3 regions of the Rhizobium acidisoli genome follow, and region 3 is predicted to be linked to each of the others. Evidence: riboswitches for the same ligand, from Rfam matches in the RefSeq annotation. Region 3 holds a riboswitch; each other region holds the start of a gene.
The links. A riboswitch is a leader RNA that binds a small molecule or an ion and turns the genes downstream of it on or off. The one in region 3 is predicted to bind thiamine pyrophosphate.

Region 1 (5,376 bases), on a different replicon from region 3:
GTTTCAGCATCTTAGCCTCCTTGCATCGGTGAGAGAATTTCAATGCGGTCGCGCTCGCCAAGCATGAAATCGACGCGATCCTCGCGGTGTACCAGTTCGCCGTTCACCGCGGTTGCGAGCCACCCGCCTTCGTAGTCCAGAGCGAGAAGCAGATCTGCGAGCGTCGCGGCCGTGACCTGTTGTTCCTCGCCATTGATGATGAAGGTCATGGCGCCCTCCTTTCCGTTTGTTCTGTTAGAAGAAGCCGCGCCACCTCTCCGGCCATGGCCGGCGCCAGCAAAAAGCCATGGCGATAGAGGCCGTTGACATGGAGGGTGTGTTTCTCCTGCGTCACGCGCGGTAGATTATCGGGATAAGCGGGCCGCACGCCTGCGCCTGTTTCCGTGACGCGTGCCTCGCCGAAGGCGGGATGCATCGCATAGGCAGCATTCAGCAACTCCATCAGCGAACGCGCGGTAATCGGCCCCGCATCGTCACTTTCGATCATCGTCGCACCGACCATGAAGCAGTTCTTTTCGCGCGGCACGATATAGATCGGGTGGCGCGGATGCAGCAGGCGGACGGGGCGAGAAAGGCTGACCTCGCGCGTTTCGACGCAGAGCATCTCGCCTCGAACACCACGCAATTCGGGCAGTTGGCCAATCTGGGCGGCACCGGTGCAGTCGATCACCCGGTCATAATGGGCAACGTTCGCATTGCCCGTGACGCCGAACACGAGAAGCACGCGGGCGTTCTCCAGTCCTGCCGCAAGTCCCGAGAGCGCCTGCCGTGGATCGAGGTGCGCTTCCTGCCGGAAGAACAACGCCCTGCGGAAGCGGCCGGCGAGATCAGGCTCCAGAGCTGCGATCGCCGCCTCGTCCAGCCATTCCCATCCGCTTGTGCGGCGGGAAAAGCGGTCCAGCTCGGCGGTATCTCGCCCACCCGCGACCACCAGCGTTCCTCGGCGTTTGACGTGGCCGGGCAATGCTGCCTCCCACCAATCGGCGGCATTACGACCGAGCGTCAGCACCGGTTCCTCCGCACTTTCCCGTTCGCACCACGGGGCGAGCATGCCGCCGGCAAGGCCGGAGGCGCCGCCCCCGACCTTGTCGGCCAGCTCCGTAAGGGTGACGCGGAAGCCTTGGCGATAAAGCTGCCAGGCCACGGTGAGGCCGGCAACGCCGGCCCCCTTGACAAGAACGCGCATGGTCATCCTCCAATCGGTATTTTAGCGGCCTCTACGACCGACATGTAAAGATCGCCGCCCTGTCGGTATTTCGCCGCCATCGCGTCCAGCCCCTCCTTCTGCGCCTCGGCGCGGATGTTGTGCGATATGCGCATCGAGCAGAAATGCGCCACCTTGTGCGCTTCCTTCGGCAAGGTCTCGTCACGGTAGCTGCGGGCGGTGTCGGGATGGGAGTAATCATAGACGACGAAAGGCGGCTCGCCGGCGGTCGGATGGACGCTGATTCCGCGCATCGGCACGCGGACATGACTGTGGATAACTCCCGGTATGGATCTTCCGCGACACTGGCAGCGGGCCGGTGGTGACGGTTGGGGTGAAGTTTTTTGCGGCAATGTCATAGTTTGAGGCTCCAAATTGAAAGTTGGAGACCCAGTCAGCCGGAATGATGAAAAGACGCCGGCATGGATTCCACGCGTGAATCCGAAGCCTTGGAGCGCTTGCACCGTCCCTACGCCAGTATGAACTGGATCAGGTTCAACGGGTCACTGCGCCACAACAAGCAACACCTTATTGTTCAGCAGTATCTCAGCCCCTTGCCGGGCTCCCCTGGTGAATGCCGCCATGAAAGACCGGAGCTGCCCTTCTGTCAAGCAAGGCCTAATGCATATTTTTCTTGCTCGTCAAGCATGACGGCTTCCCGTCTAAAATCGCCGTTGAAACCGGAAGTCTCCGTGCCTCCGCTAATTGCATTTCACAAGCGCGATATGCGCGCCGCAATAGGAACCTAACTGGCGGATATTCGCCACCTCCACCGAGGCGAGAAATGCCGGGCCCGCCCGTTCCTTAAGACAGGTTCCTTCGGCCCGCGAAGGTGCTTTTAGCTTTGTCGATTGCGCAGGCTCTCAGTGCGCGAGCGCTTCCGCCACCCGAATCCCACCGGCTGGATCCGAATCGACCCCACAAGCAGCGCGATCACGCCGTCCCCGACGATCCATTATGCGATCTTCGTCCAAAACGTGAGCTCCATAGCAACAAGCCGGAGCGCTGGCCTCGAAATCGCGCCGTGCCACGACGTAGGAACGTCCTGAGCGGAAGCGGATGTCGACTGTCCTCTAGAGCCAATATCGGTTTCTCGGGGAAGCTTCATGCGGTCGAGGCCTCATTTTTTTGGATATGGTACGCGCGTTGTACTATCGTGGCGGGAAATCCGGAGAGGGGCATGCAATATGGCCAAAGGTTGGTGCTGTGAGCAGCACCTCGGCTGATCATCGGGCTGCCGCAGTAGGCGCTTCGGGCGGTATAGCCATTGCAGACTTCGAAATTCCTGAACTGCTAATCGCCGCGCTGTTTGAGGGCGTTATCATTGGCATGGCCGTTGAGCAGTTCCTAGCTACGATGAGCAAACAGGCTTGGCGGGAGAAAAACAGATGGCGCTCGGAGGAAACGCGCTGGAATGAGCGTGCCGTACTCGGACCCTGGCTTAAGACACCAGCTGCGGAGCCATTACGGCCGGTCGACGCCGCGGATCAACTCCGTATCGTGATGCGCTCGAAGTTCACCATCCAGCCATTGCTGAACAAGAGGGGAGCCCGGGTAGGTTTCGCATTCGTAACGTGAGCACTAATTTCAAGCTGAGGCTGAACATCAATGATCAAGCGATGACGCGGAACGTTGCATCAGGACAGTGGTTACGCTGGTTCGCTGCCAAGGCGGTTGGTTCATCTGCTGGTTCTTAGCTCTCTACCGGTCGACTTTCTCCGCTGCTTCAAGCGAAAATTCGGCGCGCAATACCGCCTTCTGTGCTCGCGAAAAATCGGCGGCGGCTTGTTCTGCCCGCTCTTGCGCGGCGCACCGGGCGTCTTTGCGCTGCGCAAGCGATCGGCCGGCATCGGCTTCATGGCTGCGCAATACGGATTGTCGCATCAACGCGTCCTGAAGCTTGGCGGCGGAGATAACGCCGCTCTTGCGCAATTCGTCGACGATAGGATTGCCTGCGGCCCGGCTTGCTGCCATGTCGAGCGCTTCGGAGGCTTTCGCTTCCCGCTCCCGCGCGTTTTCGGCGTCCGCCCGCGCCTCGGAGAGGCTGCGGGAAAGATTGTCCGCCCGCAGGCTGCGGATCTCCAGTAACTGCCTGAGAGACTTCAGCGCCTTCATATCAGCCGCTCAGGCACCGTTGTTCGTCGTCAGGATTTCCAGCTGGCCGCCCTTGATGACCTTGATGCTGTCGGCTTCCTGCCGGCTCAGCACGTCTTCGACGGCCTTGGTGAAGACGGAGGGGCCGCGCACCAGCACCAAGCCGCTGGCGGGATCTTCACGCAGTGCATCGTCCGGCAGTAGCGGGAACAGCGCGCGAATGGCGTTTTGCTCGGTCTTCCAGCTGCGGTCGCCGCGATCGAGGACAACGGTGGAGACCTCCTGCTTAGGCGCGATGATGATGCGGCTGCCGTCATAGGCGACGAAGAGATTGCTGGCATCGCCAAGCTTGACGAAGGCCTTGGCTCCGCTTTCTCGGACGGACCAGTGCTCGACCTTGCCGCTCAGCGTCCCGACTGTCGTGACCGGGATGCCAGACATGAAGGACAGCGTCTGGACGACATCGCCAAGCGGCAGGGAGACGACATCCAGGCGCACCTCCCGCTCGCCGGCGCCGGCTGATGGAGGAAAGGAGACCAGCAGTCCGATAGCGGCCATGTAAACAAAACGCGCAAACATCTGAGTTTACCTCACGATCCGGATGCCGCCCGACAACTAATGAACGAAGGAAATCAGGGGGCTGCGAAATCCAGTCTGTTAATAATTATCTGATCTACTGTTGCAGATCACCGGTCCGCTGGGAACAGGACGAATATCCATTTCGCGCAGTTGTTGTACATATCGCGAATTAATAACTTTTTAACATAAGCTATTGAATTCGATCCGGAATTCTGCAAGGTTTTGGCCGCCAAAACCATGCAAGGAGTTCAAGACATGGCTACCAGCACTAGTACTTCGACACTTGATTCGGGTATCGGCTCGGCGATTTCCGCCTTCAAGTCGGCCCAGAACGAAGCGACCGCGCAGAGCCTCCAGGTTGCAACTGAAATCACCAAGATCAACGGCGTCGCAAACGCCATCAAGAAGATCGGCCCAGGCTGATTGAAACAATGGCGAGACGGGTTCGCCCGTCTCGCTTCCCCGCTCTCGAAGACAATAAAAGCCGCTCGACGGACGGTTCGGGAACAAGATGGCTATGGATCTAGATCCCTCTTCGCCGACATTCAGAGGTAACGCCGGCAACGCTGCGTCAGGCCGCGGCGGACCGGTCTTGCGTATCACGCGCGCCGGGCGCAGCTCCATTCTGCCGTTGACGGCGGAGCGGCAGGTGGTCGGCGGCAGCGCCGATTGCGACCTGATCATCCTCGGCGCCAAACCGGAACCCGTCTTTGCCATTAGTCTGCAGCGCTCCCGCGGCTCCGACGCGGTGTCGTTGACCGCGCTGCGGGATGACGTGGTGATCGATGGTCATTCCATCCCGCGTGATCGAACGATGAGCCTTACAAAGAGGCAGACCATCTCCTTCGACGGCACGGCCTGCGAACTCGAAGGTCTCGGCGCCGGGCGCGGGCGGTTCGCGCCACGCCGGATTGCGGCTGCCGGCCTTCTCGGGCTGGCGGCGATGCTTTTGCTGGTCGGCCTTTACAACAGCGATGCGCCGGCTCACGAAGGCCCGCCCGTCAGGGTTTCCGCCGCACCCGAACCGGCGCCGTCATCGGCGGCGATCGCTGCCGAAATCCGCCAGGCCATTCGTATGGCTCAGATTCCCCAAGATCTGAGCATCGTCGCCACCGCCGACGAAATTCGCATCGGCGAAGGATCGCGGCCTCTCGGCCTGCCCGACAAGACCAAGATGCGTAGCATCATCGCCTCGATGAGCCGGCGCGGTTCCGTTTCCATCGTCGATCTCACCGCCCTCTCTTCCGGTCTCGACGGCTTCGTCGCCGCCGCCGGCTATACGCCCGTCAGGTTCATCATCGGCTCCGACGGCCGCCGCTACGAGGAAGGCGATGTCGTTGCGAGCGGCTGGCGGATCAAGGAGATCGGCAACGACCAGATGATCGTTTCCCGCGACAGTGAGGACGATACGGTCAATTTCGTCTCCGCCGGCAATGCCGAACCGAAGCTCGCCGAAATTTCCAGCAGCGAACAAGAATAGGCGATGGCGTCGGAAGCCG
Region 2 (5,376 bases), on a different replicon from region 3:
AAAGCATAGCGAGCGCCGTCGGAATGGCGGCAAGGCGAATGTGGCCGGAAAGACCGCGGCGGGCGGCGCGCATTTCCTCGCGCATGGTGCGGGCGTCGCCGACGATGCGCCGGGCCCATTCGAGCACGCGCTGCCCCTCCGGCGTCAGCCCTTGAAAACGCGAACCGCGCTGCACCAGCATGACCCCGAGCTGATCCTCGAGCTGGCGGATCGCGGCCGAAAGCGTCGGCTGCGAGATCCCGCACTCCTCCGCAGCGCGGCCGAAATGCTTTTCATTGGCAAGGGCGATGAAGAATTCCAGCTTGTCGATCATCCGGTCTCCCGCGACATTTCGCGTCCGGCCTCATCTTCGACACAGCAACCGTGCTCCGCAAGGGAATGAATCAAGTTAAGGCGACGCGCTTTAACAGTTTTCCGCAGCGGGAAAAAGATCGAACAGCGATTCGAGGAAGGCAAGCACGCTGACATTGCCGATACTGTAATAAACCAGCCTGCCCTGACGGCGCGTGTTGACCAGGCCTTCGAGCCTCAAACGCGCAAGCTGCTGCGAAACCATCGCCTGCTGAATGCCGAGAATATTTTCGATTTCACCGACCGTCCGCTCCTGTTTCGCCAGGATACAGAGGATCAGCAATCGGGTGTGATGCGCCAAAGCTTTCAGCAGATCGCTCGCTTCATGGGCTTTTCCAGCGAGTATGTGCAAGTCCTGGCCGGTCATCCCCGGCTCCGGTTTAGGCAACGGCATTCGATATCTCGGAAGGGAGGCGATTTGGTAGATCAGCACAATAGCATATTCGCACAAACGAATTGGTCAATAGTGATGAAATGCCAAAAAAGGTCCAAGTAAATCAGCAGATAAGCTGTCCGCCATTGATCTCGATCACCTGGCCGGTAATGTATCCCGAGAGTAAGGGAGCCGCCAGAAACAGATAGGCGGGAGCGCAATCCTCGGCCGTGCCGAGCCGCTGCAGGGGGATGGATTTCCGGGTCTGCTCCAGCTTTTCTCTGGAGGAATAGCGCTCGTGGAAATCCGTCTCGATCGTTCCCGGCGAGACGCAGTTGACGCGGATGCCATCCGGGGCAAGTTCGCGGGCAAGCGCCTTGGAATAGGTCGCAACGAAGGCTTTCGAGGCCGAATAGATCGAGGAGCCGGGGCTGCCGCCGGTGAGCGCCGAGATCGAAACGGTGTTGACGACGGCGGCACCCTCGGCCGCCTTCAATGCCGGCAGCAATGCGCGCGTCAGCGCCACCACCGAGGTCTGGTTCAACCGTATGACCGCCTCATATTCGGCATCGGTCAGCGTCGCAGCGGGAAAACGGCCGAGCATGGTGCCGGCATTGTTGACGAGCACATGCACCCTGTCGAAGAAAGCGAGAACATCGTCGGCAAATTGCGCCGCACCGCCGGCGGCGGAAAAATCGGCATGCAGCAGCATCGCCCGTCTTTCCGATTCAGCCGTCAGCAGGAAATCCGGCAGGTCCCGCCCCGGCTTGCGCCCGGTATGGACGATCACCTTGGCGCCGCAATCCAGAAACTGCCGAGCGACTTCGAGGCCGATACCGCGGCCGGCGCCGGTGACGACGACATTGCGATTTTCGAACAGTCTGGGATGAAACACGAAGCCGTCCTCCTCGGTTGCGTCACTTGCCCTTAACATATGAGCACACCGACCGAAAGAAAGGCAGGCATCGATCTTTCCGGGGAAAGCCAGGGCTAAACAACCAGCTCGTTTTCGCTCTCCAGAAGCCGCGCACCCGGCCCTTCCTTGCCGAGCCGGTCGCAGGGATTGCGCAGCGGGCAGCTTTCGATCGACAGGCAGCCGCAGCCGATGCAGCCGGTCAGGCGGTCGCGCAGCAGACTGAGCCGATTGATTCGTGCGTCGAGATCGTCCTTCCATCGCGCCGACAGCGTCTGCCAATCGGCGACCGTCGGCGTGCGCCCCTGCGGCAGGGACTGGAACGCCGCCTGGATTTCCGAAAGCGGAATGCCGACACGCTGTGCCACCTTGATGATGCCGAGGCGGCGAAGCACATCGCGCCCATAGCGGCGCTGGTTGCCGCGGGAGCGGATGCTCGAGATCAAACCCTTGGTCTCGTAAAAATGCAGCGCCGAGACGGCAAGACCACTGCGCTCCGCCACTTCGCCGACAGTCAGCAGCTTGCCGAGCGGGGTTGCCGAAATCCCATCCATCGCCTCTTGACCTCAATATTGCTTGAGGTTTTATACCCTTTGCTTCTGCGGTCGTAAAGCCCGATCGATATTGCCGCCTGAGGCAGCAAGCTGCGGTCCCGTTCCCGGCAGGTACGGGCCCACCGAGGAACATCCGAGCGGGATCCCGCTCGGATGTTTCCCTCACATTAGAGCATGATGCCGAAAAGTGTGCGCGGTTTTCGGGCGACATCATGCTCTAACTCTTTAATTGAGAACAGGATTCAGATTTTAGGCCAACCGGGCCTAAAATCATCCTGTTCTAGAGCTATTCCGACCGTGCGGACGGGTTCGCAAATTTGCGGTTGCGGGAAGAAAACCCGGGTGATAGTTTCCGCCGAAATAACAGGGGAGCTCCGTATTGCCGGGGCTGAGATGTGAGGCGCAAGCCTCTGGACCCTTCAAAGCTGATCTGGGTAATGCCAGCGGAGCGAGGTTCAAATGTTCTCAGGCGCAAAAGTGTCACTCTATCCGATGTCCGGCAATGTCGTCGGCATTATTCGCGATGCCGTCAAGGCGCTCGATCCCTATCGCGACCGGCTGGACATCGAGACCGAAATCAAACGCTGATGACATCGCCGCAACCATCGGATTCGCGCCTTGCCGCGCTCCGCACCGCTCTCTACCGGGGGCTCCCCGCCTTGCTCGCGGGCTGCGCCTTTTTGGCGGCATGGGAACTCTATGTCGATCTTTCCGGCATCAAGCCTTCCATCCTGCCGGCTCCTTCGCGCATCGTCATCCAGGGCTGGCTGAACCGTGAGGCGCTGATATCAAACACCTGGCCGACGCTTGGTGCGACACTCGGCGGTTTCGCGCTGTCGCTTGCCTTCGCCTTCACCGCGTCGATCCTCATGGATTTCATGCCTTTCATGCGCCGGGCATTGCTGCCGATCTTCATCGCCAGCCAGACCCTGCCGCTGGTAGCGATCGCGCCGCTCGTCGTCTTATGGTTCGGTTTCGGCCTTTTGCCGAAGATCCTGCTGGTGGCGCTCGTCACCTTCTTCCCGCTGCTCGTCGCCCTGCTGCAAGGCTATGAATCGACCGACCGCGACATCGCCGAATTGCTGCATTCGATGAAGGCGAGCCGCTGGCGCATCTTCCGCCTGGCACGGCTTCCCTCGGCGCTGCCCTATTTTTTCGCCGGCCTGAGGATCTCGATCACCTATGCCGTCGTCGGCGCGATCTTTGCCGAATATGCCGGCGCCGCAAGCGGCCTCGGGATCTATATCCTCAACGCCAAGAACAATTTCCGTCCTGATCTCGTGCTCGCCGCCGTCGTCGTCAGCGCCGTACTGACCCTCTGCCTGTTCGGCCTGACGCTCGTCATCCAGCGCCTCCTCATGCCCTGGCAGCCAACCGCGGAGCGGCGTCGATGAGCGACAAGATGGTTGAACTGCGCAATATCTCCAAGTCCTTCGACGGCATGAAGGTGCTCGGCGATATTTCGCTCAGCGTCGCAAACGGCGAGTTCGTTTCGATCGTCGGCCCGTCCGGCTCCGGGAAATCGACGGTGCTGCGATTGCTGACACAGGCGCTTCGACCCGATGCCGGCACCGTGCTTTTCAAGGGCGCGTCGCTGGAAGGGGCGCCGCATGCCTTCGCCTTCATGCCGCAACGCGATGCGCTGATGCCCTGGCGCCGGATCATCGACAATGCGGCACTCGGCCTCGAGGTGCGGGGCATGAGCCGCCGGGCGGCCCGCGCCGCCGTGGCGCCGCTGTTCGAGCGCTTCGGCCTTGCCGGTTTCGAACATCATTATCCCTCCGAACTATCAGGCGGCATGCGCCAGCGCGCCGCCCTGCTGCGCACCGTCGTCCAGACCCAGGACATGCTGCTGCTCGACGAGCCGTTCGGCGCGCTCGACGCGCTGACGCGCACGCAGATCCAGGAATGGCTGCAGGGCATGTGGACCGAACACCGCTGGACGGCGCTGCTGATCACCCATGATGTCCGCGAGGCCGTGTTCCTCTCCGACCGCATCTATGTGCTTTCGGCCCGCCCGGCGCGTATCATCCGCGAATTCCACGTTGACCTGCCCCGCCCGCGAAGCCTTGCCGATCTCGGCTCGCCGGCGGCCCAGGCGATCGAAACCGAAATCCTGCAAACCCTGCTTCATCCGCTAGAACAGGATGATCTCAGGCCGGTCGGCCTAAAATCTGAATCCTGTTCTGATTTAAAAAGTTAGAGCATGACGTCGAAAACCGCGCACACTTTCGGCACCATGCTCTAGAGACCTGAGGAGGTCATCATGCTGCTTCTCACCCGTCGCCAGACGATTCTCGCCGCCATCGCGGCAGGCCTTGCCGGCCGCCCGGCTTTCGCCCAGTCGGCGCCCGCAAAGGCTCGCATCGCGCTCGACTGGACGCCCAACACCAACCATATCGGTATCTATGTCGCCAAGGCGAAGGGTTTTTATGCCGCCGCGGGCCTCGATGTCGACATTCTACCCTATGCCGATACCAGTGCCGGAACGCTGGTTTCGAACGGCGTCGCCGACTTCGGCATCAGCAGCGAGATCGAGGCCATCACGCAGCGCGCCGGCGGTGGTGACGTGAAGATGGTCTACGGCGTCGTTCAGACCGAAACAGCGCGCTTGATCTTCAAGGGTGGACGCGACGACATCAAGAGCCCGAGGGATCTCGACGGCAAGACCTATGGCGGCTTCGGCGGCACCTGGGAGAGCGCGCTGATTTCCGCGATGATCCGCAATGATGGCGGCAAAGGCGAGGTCAAGACCGTCACGCTCGGCACCTCCGCCTACGAGGCGCTGGACAATGGCTCGATCGATTTCACCCTGGAGATCTATACCTGGGAAGGCGTCGCCGCCGAACTGGAAAACCGGAAAATCGCCCGCTTCCACTATTCCGACTATGGCATTCCCGACGAGCAGACCACGGTCATCGTCTCCAGCGACACCTATCTTTCGGCCAATCGGGACAATGCCCGCGCTTTCATTCAGGCGACGCGGAAGGGTTATGCCTATTCCGTCGATCATCCCGACGAAGCCTGCGCGCTGCTGATAACAGAGAGCAACGGCGCGCTGATGAACGCCGAATTGGTGAAAGCTTCGCAGAAGGCATTGATCGAAGGACACTTCCTGAAATCCGAGGCCGGTGTGATCGGCACCCTCGATCCGGCCAAGGCCGATGCTATCGGCGGCTTCCTGG
Region 3 (5,376 bases):
GATAGACCGGCTTGTTGCTGTCGAAGCGGTTGAAAATAACCAGCGGCTCGTAGATGAAGTCGAGCGTCGACTGGCGCGACGAGGTCTGGTTGAACGGGTTGAAGTTGCGCACCCAGGTCGTCGCCGGTTCGATATTCGCCGTCAGGACCGTTTGCGCCATGGCGGAGCCCGAAAGCAGCGTCAGTGCGGCGGCGGCAAGAAGATATTTTTTCATGCTCTATTCCCCTTTTTATGTGGTGAGAGATGACGCGCCGGTCAGGAGACCAGCACGCTTGCAAACATGTCTTCGACTTCAGCATGGGCGGCGCGGATGTCGACCTTGAGATTGCCGAGGCGGGCCGTGCCGGCCGCGATCCGCTTGAGAGCGGCGTTCGTCAGCGGTCGGGCGGCCTTGGCGGCGGCTTCGCTTTCCCTGACGTCGCCATGGCTGTGGAGGGCGATGTCGAAGCCGGCGTCGAGCACCTGCCGGACGCGTTCCGGCAGGGTGCCGGAGAGCGATTCCATGAAGATGCAGTCGGAAATGAGCACGCCGTCATAACCCATCTCGTTGCGGATGACGTCGTGCATGACCGGCGAGATGGAGGCGGGTAGCTCCCTGTCGTAGGCGGAGTAGACGACATGGGCGACCATGGCCCAGGGCGTATCCTTCAGCGCCACGAAGGGCTTGAAATCGGTCGCAGCGAGCGTCTCGCGGCTGGCGTCGACCACCGGACGCTCCTTGTGGGAATCCAGCGTCGCGCGGCCGTGGCCGGGAATGTGCTTCATCACCGGCATGTTGCCGGTCTCGAGCAGGCCGTCGACCACCTCGCGGCCGAGGGCGGCGATGACATCAGGATCGGGGCCGAAAGAGCGGGCGCCGATGACCGCGCTCGTCGTCTCGAAGACGAGGTCGAGCACGGGCGAGCAGCCGCTGGAAAGGCCGAGTTCCGTCATCATCGCCCCCATGGCCTGGGAGGAAAGGCGCACTGCTTTTTTGCCGAGCGCGAAATCCCGGCGCGCAAGTTCGGCGAACTGGCCGAAGCTGCGGAAGAGCGGCCAGGGGCCGGCATCGAGATGCTGCACGCGGCCGCCTTCCTGGTCGGTGCAAACAGGCGCATCGTCGCGGCCGACGGCTTCACGGAAGCGTTCGATCAGCCGCTTGGTCTGCTCCGGCTCACGCTGATTGCGCCGGCCGACGAAGAGGCCGAGCGGATTGGTCTCGCGAAACAGGGCGAATTCATCGTCCGAAAGGACCGGATTGGGAAGGCCGACGAAAAGGGCGAGCGGGGTCGAGGACAATTCTGTAACTCCGGGATCAGATGGTCAGGTCGGCCATGCGTCTCAGCATGCCTTCGTAGATGCCCTTGTCGGGGGCGGGGATGGTGATGGCGCCTGCGGTCTTCGCGTAAAAATCGACCGGGCCGGCATCGCCGATGAAGGCATAGGCATGGCCAAGCGTCTTCATGGTCTGAAGGCAGGCGGAAAACAGGGCGAGCCCGATACCCTTGCCGCGGGCCTGAGGATCGACGCCGGTCGGGCCGAAGAAGCCGCGCGCCGTCGTGTCGTAACAGGCAAAGCCGAGAAGCTTGCCGCCGTCGACGGCGATCAGGCAGGCAACAGGCTGGCGGGAGAAGGCGACGGAGACTTCGCTTGCCCAGTTTTCGCTGAACTGCTGGCGAACCCATTCGACGACGAGATGCAGTTCCGGGGGGAGGGCCGGGCGGATGGAGACACCGACATGATCGGCTTTCCGATTCAGATCGGCAAGCTTTGTGGAGTATAGACTCACAAGCAGGTCTGGCACCGGTCATTCCTCCTCATATTCCGTTATTGCGGAATATATCCCCTTTTAATGTCATAGACTTGGCTATCTGGCTGGGCTTGTCAACTGCGTTTTTCAAATAGCGCGATGCTGCTCGCCACGATGCTCTCACTCAAAAGCAAGCTGGCTGCCGAAAGCAAAAACGGCCCGGGGAGCCCGAGCCGTTTCGATTGAAGGGGTGCGTCGATGATGGATGCTTATCCCGTGACTTTCCAAAGCGCATGAAAGTGCTGCACCGGCCCGTGGCCGGAGCCGACGGTGAGGCTTCCGGCAGCGGCGACCGCGCCGGCGAGGTAATCCTTGGCGATGGCGACCGCCTCCGGCACCGAGGCGCCCTTGGCAAGCTCGGCCGCCAACGCGCTCGACAGCGTGCAGCCGGTGCCATGGGTGTTCTTGGTCGGCACCCGCCGGGCTTCGAACCAGTGCAGGCCGTCGGCTGTGGCGAGCACGTCGGGGCTGTCGTCGCTGTCGAGATGGCCGCCCTTGACCAGCACCGCGGCCGGGCCGAGCGCCCGCAGGCTTTCGGCCTGCGCCGCCATCTCAGCCCGGTTTGTCGCGACCGGCTGGTGCAGCAGGGCGGCGGCCTCAGGCAGGTTCGGGGTCAGCAGTGTCGCGAGCGGCAGCATCCGGCGGGTCAGCACGTCAACGGCTTCGGGCGCAAGCAGGGCGGCTCCGCCCTTGGCGATCATCACCGGATCGATGACGATGGGAATGCCGCGCCCCTCTGCCAGAGCTGCGTCCAGTGCGGCGGCGACGGCCTCGGCGATGCCGGCATTGGCGATCATGCCGATCTTGACCGCATCGACGCGCACATCGGCAAAGACGGCCTTGATTTGATCGGCGACGAAGGGAGGCGGCACCAGATGCACGCCGGTGACCCCTTGGGTGTTTTGCGCCGTCAGCGCCGTCAGCACCGCCATGCCGTAGACGCCGCGGGCGGAAAAGGTCTTGAGGTCGGCCTGGATGCCGGCGCCGCCCGAGGGATCGGAGCCGGCGATGGAGAGGACGTTGCGGATCATGCGCGGGCCTTTCGAATTTCTGCGGCGATGCGGCGTGTGGCGGCTTCCGGATCCGGCGCGCCGCAAATGGCGGAGACGACGGCAAGCCCTCTTGCTCCTGCGGCAAAGACTTCGGCCACATGCTCCGCCTTGAGCCCGCCGATCGCAACCGAGGGCACCGGCGAAACCGCCACCAGCCTTGCCAGGCCGTGAAAGCCGATCGGCTGCTTGTGGTCGGCCTTGGTCGGCGTCGCAAACACCGGCCCGATGCCGGTATAATCGACGAGGCTGGGATCGACGCCAGCGGCAAGCGCCGCGGTTTCGACTGACAGGCCGAGGATCATGTCGGAGCCGATCATCGCCCGCGCTGTCGCCGCATCCATATCCTCCTGGCCGATATGCAACCCGTCGGCACCGATGGCGATCGCCGCCTCGACATCGTCGTTGACGATGAGCAGGGCGCCGGTGCCATCAAGCGCCTGTTTCAAGGCGCGTCCGGTCTCGATCATGCCGGCCGTGCCGGCATGTTTGTCGCGCAGTTGCACCATCGTCGCGCCGCCGGCTACGGCACGGCGCGCCGTTTCGACCATGCCGATCCCGGCGCAGAGATCGGGATCGAGGACGAGATAGAGCGAGAGGTCGAAAGCCTTCATACTGCCGATATCCTTGCCCTGGCGTCGAGCGTTTCAGCGTCGAGCGCGTTCAGCGCGTCGAGGAAGCGCCAAGCGAAGGAGCCGGGACCGGCTGCGCCGAGGGCGGCATCCTCGCCGGCGATAGCGAAGGTTGCAAGGGCGGCGACCGTCGCGCCGAAGATATCCTCGGGCACGGAGGCGGCAAAGGCGCCGACCAGGCAGGTCAGCGAGCAGCCGAGCGCCGTGACCTGCGGCATCAAGGCCGATCCGCCTGTGATGCGCACCGCCTGCTCGCCATCGGTGACGAAATCGACCGCGCCGGTGACGGCAACGACCGCCTGCTGCCGCTCAGCCAGCCATCGCGCCGTTCCTTCCGCCTGCTCGACCGGATCGCGGCTGTCGACGCCCTGGCCGCGGCTCTCCCCGCCGGCAAGCGCGATGATCTCGGAGGCGTTGCCGCGGATGATCGTGGGCTTCAGCGCCAGCAGATCGGCGACCGCTTGGCGGCGAAAGCCCGTCGCATAGTGGGCGACCGGATCGAGCACCCAGGGTTTGCCGGCCGAGTTCGCCGCCTTCGCCGCCGCCTGCATGCCGTCGATCCATTGCGGCGACAGCGTGCCGATATTGACGGTCAGCGCATTTGCGATGCCGGCGAATTCGCCGGCTTCTTCAGCAGCATGCACCATGGCCGGCGAGGCGCCCGCGGCCAAGAGTACATTGGCGGCGACATTCATGGCGACGTAGTTGGTGATGCACTGAACGAGCGGCGGCTTCTCGCGCATCGCCGTCAGCATGGCTCCTGGTGTGGTCCTGGTCTGCATGTGGCCCCTTTCAGGCGGGGGCGGGCACGGGGTCATTGGTGCGGTGAGCCGCGACCCCGAGCGACTCCCTCCGCCGGCATTATCCGGTTCAGGTTCGAAGGGTGCTTCTCAGCCCGTCTATCGACGGGCGCCCCTGTCTCTCATCACGCTCTTTTTCGCAGAGAACGGCGCGGATGTCATCTCGAAAATGACGGGGCGATGACGGCGCGGGGAGAGACGGGAGATCGCCGTCGATTCGGGTGTTGACCAGGTTTTCCCTAAGGCGGGCCGCAAATTCCGTCCCGGGCTGCGTTAGCAGTTGCGGTTTCGCCAGGCGGTTGTTCCCTTCTTTCCCAGATAAACAACAGCAGCAACCCCCGGGCGTAAGAAATTTCTGAATACATCTCCGTATTTGTGAGCGGTATCGTGAATGATGCAGGCGGCTTGAAACGTCTCTTCTTCAAAATGAGTGCAGCTCATCTTTCGCAAACTTTTCTGAATGCCCGATGGCGCCGAATTATTCATCCTATCCGTCTATACGCCTGATTTTCAATGCAAACGAGCAGATGGCCAGCTTCGCGTAAGTTGCGCGTCGTCTCATGTGTCTCGCCAATCGGTTTCATTCGAATTTCGGAATCTGTTGGCGATTTCGCTGCGACTGGGGACTCGGGCAAACGGGACGCAATCTCCCAGAACGCGAAGTAAATACCTAACGCAAACTTTACCGTGCTGACACGTTAGGGTTGACTGAAGTGTGGATTGTAGCGATATGACTTTTCACGAAAATAAAATCTTCCTGAAGTTGCATTTTAAATGAAGACATTTTTGAAAAGCGGCATGAAACGGGGCCTCCGGATTATCGCCCCCATCGTGATATCGATCGCCTGTGCGAGCCCATCCTTTTCGCAGTCTCCTGGCCTTCAAGAACCGGAACAGGCGCCGGCGATAAAATCGCAGAAATTCGACGACTGGTATTATCGCTGCACCGGTTCGGCAGGCGCTGAGGCCTGCGAAGTCGCACAGGTCGCGCAAGTCGCCAAGGACGGCAAGCCCGTCAATATCCTGACGCTGGCGATATCGGCGCCGCCGGCTACGCCTTCCGACAAGGGCAAGCCGCGACTGATGCTGACCGCGCTTCTGCCGCT

Region 1: it holds a riboswitch for thiamine pyrophosphate, as region 3 does, so the genes downstream of both, CO657_RS22740 (phosphomethylpyrimidine synthase ThiC) here and thiM (hydroxyethylthiazole kinase) in region 3, are expected to answer to the same signal.
Region 2: it holds a riboswitch for thiamine pyrophosphate, as region 3 does, so the genes downstream of both, CO657_RS37925 (YkoF family thiamine/hydroxymethylpyrimidine-binding protein) here and thiM (hydroxyethylthiazole kinase) in region 3, are expected to answer to the same signal.

What each region holds. Positions count from the first base shown of each region.
Region 1 is NZ_CP034999.1:84,755-90,130, forward strand. Features, by position in the region: gene CO657_RS22725 (thiazole synthase) at 1-10, opposite strand, end outside; gene thiS (sulfur carrier protein ThiS) at 12-209, opposite strand; gene thiO (glycine oxidase ThiO) at 206-1,186, opposite strand; partial or broken gene CO657_RS22740 (phosphomethylpyrimidine synthase ThiC) at 1,189-1,392, opposite strand; TPP riboswitch at 1,653-1,783, opposite strand; partial or broken gene CO657_RS22745 (DUF2726 domain-containing protein) at 2,427-2,761, shown strand; gene CO657_RS22750 (hypothetical protein) at 2,906-3,319, opposite strand; gene CO657_RS22755 (hypothetical protein) at 3,329-3,877, opposite strand; gene CO657_RS36850 (hypothetical protein) at 4,133-4,300, shown strand; gene CO657_RS22760 (SctD/MshK family protein) at 4,470-5,357, shown strand.
Region 2 is NZ_CP034998.1:3,834,055-3,839,430, forward strand. Features, by position in the region: gene CO657_RS18685 (LysR family transcriptional regulator) at 1-313, opposite strand, end outside; gene CO657_RS18690 (ArsR/SmtB family transcription factor) at 404-745, opposite strand; gene CO657_RS18695 (SDR family NAD(P)-dependent oxidoreductase) at 849-1,619, opposite strand; gene soxR (redox-sensitive transcriptional activator SoxR) at 1,715-2,191, opposite strand; TPP riboswitch at 2,547-2,660, shown strand; partial or broken gene CO657_RS37925 (YkoF family thiamine/hydroxymethylpyrimidine-binding protein) at 2,651-2,767, shown strand; gene CO657_RS18705 (ABC transporter permease) at 2,779-3,585, shown strand; gene CO657_RS18710 (ABC transporter ATP-binding protein) at 3,582-4,394, shown strand; gene CO657_RS18715 (ABC transporter substrate-binding protein) at 4,458-5,376, shown strand, end outside.
Region 3 is NZ_CP035001.1:142,655-148,030, reverse strand. Features, by position in the region: gene CO657_RS29550 (ABC transporter substrate-binding protein) at 1-214, opposite strand, end outside; gene CO657_RS29545 (glycoside hydrolase family 3 N-terminal domain-containing protein) at 256-1,278, opposite strand; gene CO657_RS29540 (GNAT family N-acetyltransferase) at 1,295-1,783, opposite strand; gene thiD (bifunctional hydroxymethylpyrimidine kinase/phosphomethylpyrimidine kinase) at 1,999-2,820, opposite strand; gene thiE (thiamine phosphate synthase) at 2,817-3,452, opposite strand; gene thiM (hydroxyethylthiazole kinase) at 3,449-4,252, opposite strand; TPP riboswitch at 4,301-4,397, opposite strand; gene CO657_RS29520 (invasion associated locus B family protein) at 5,045-5,376, shown strand, end outside.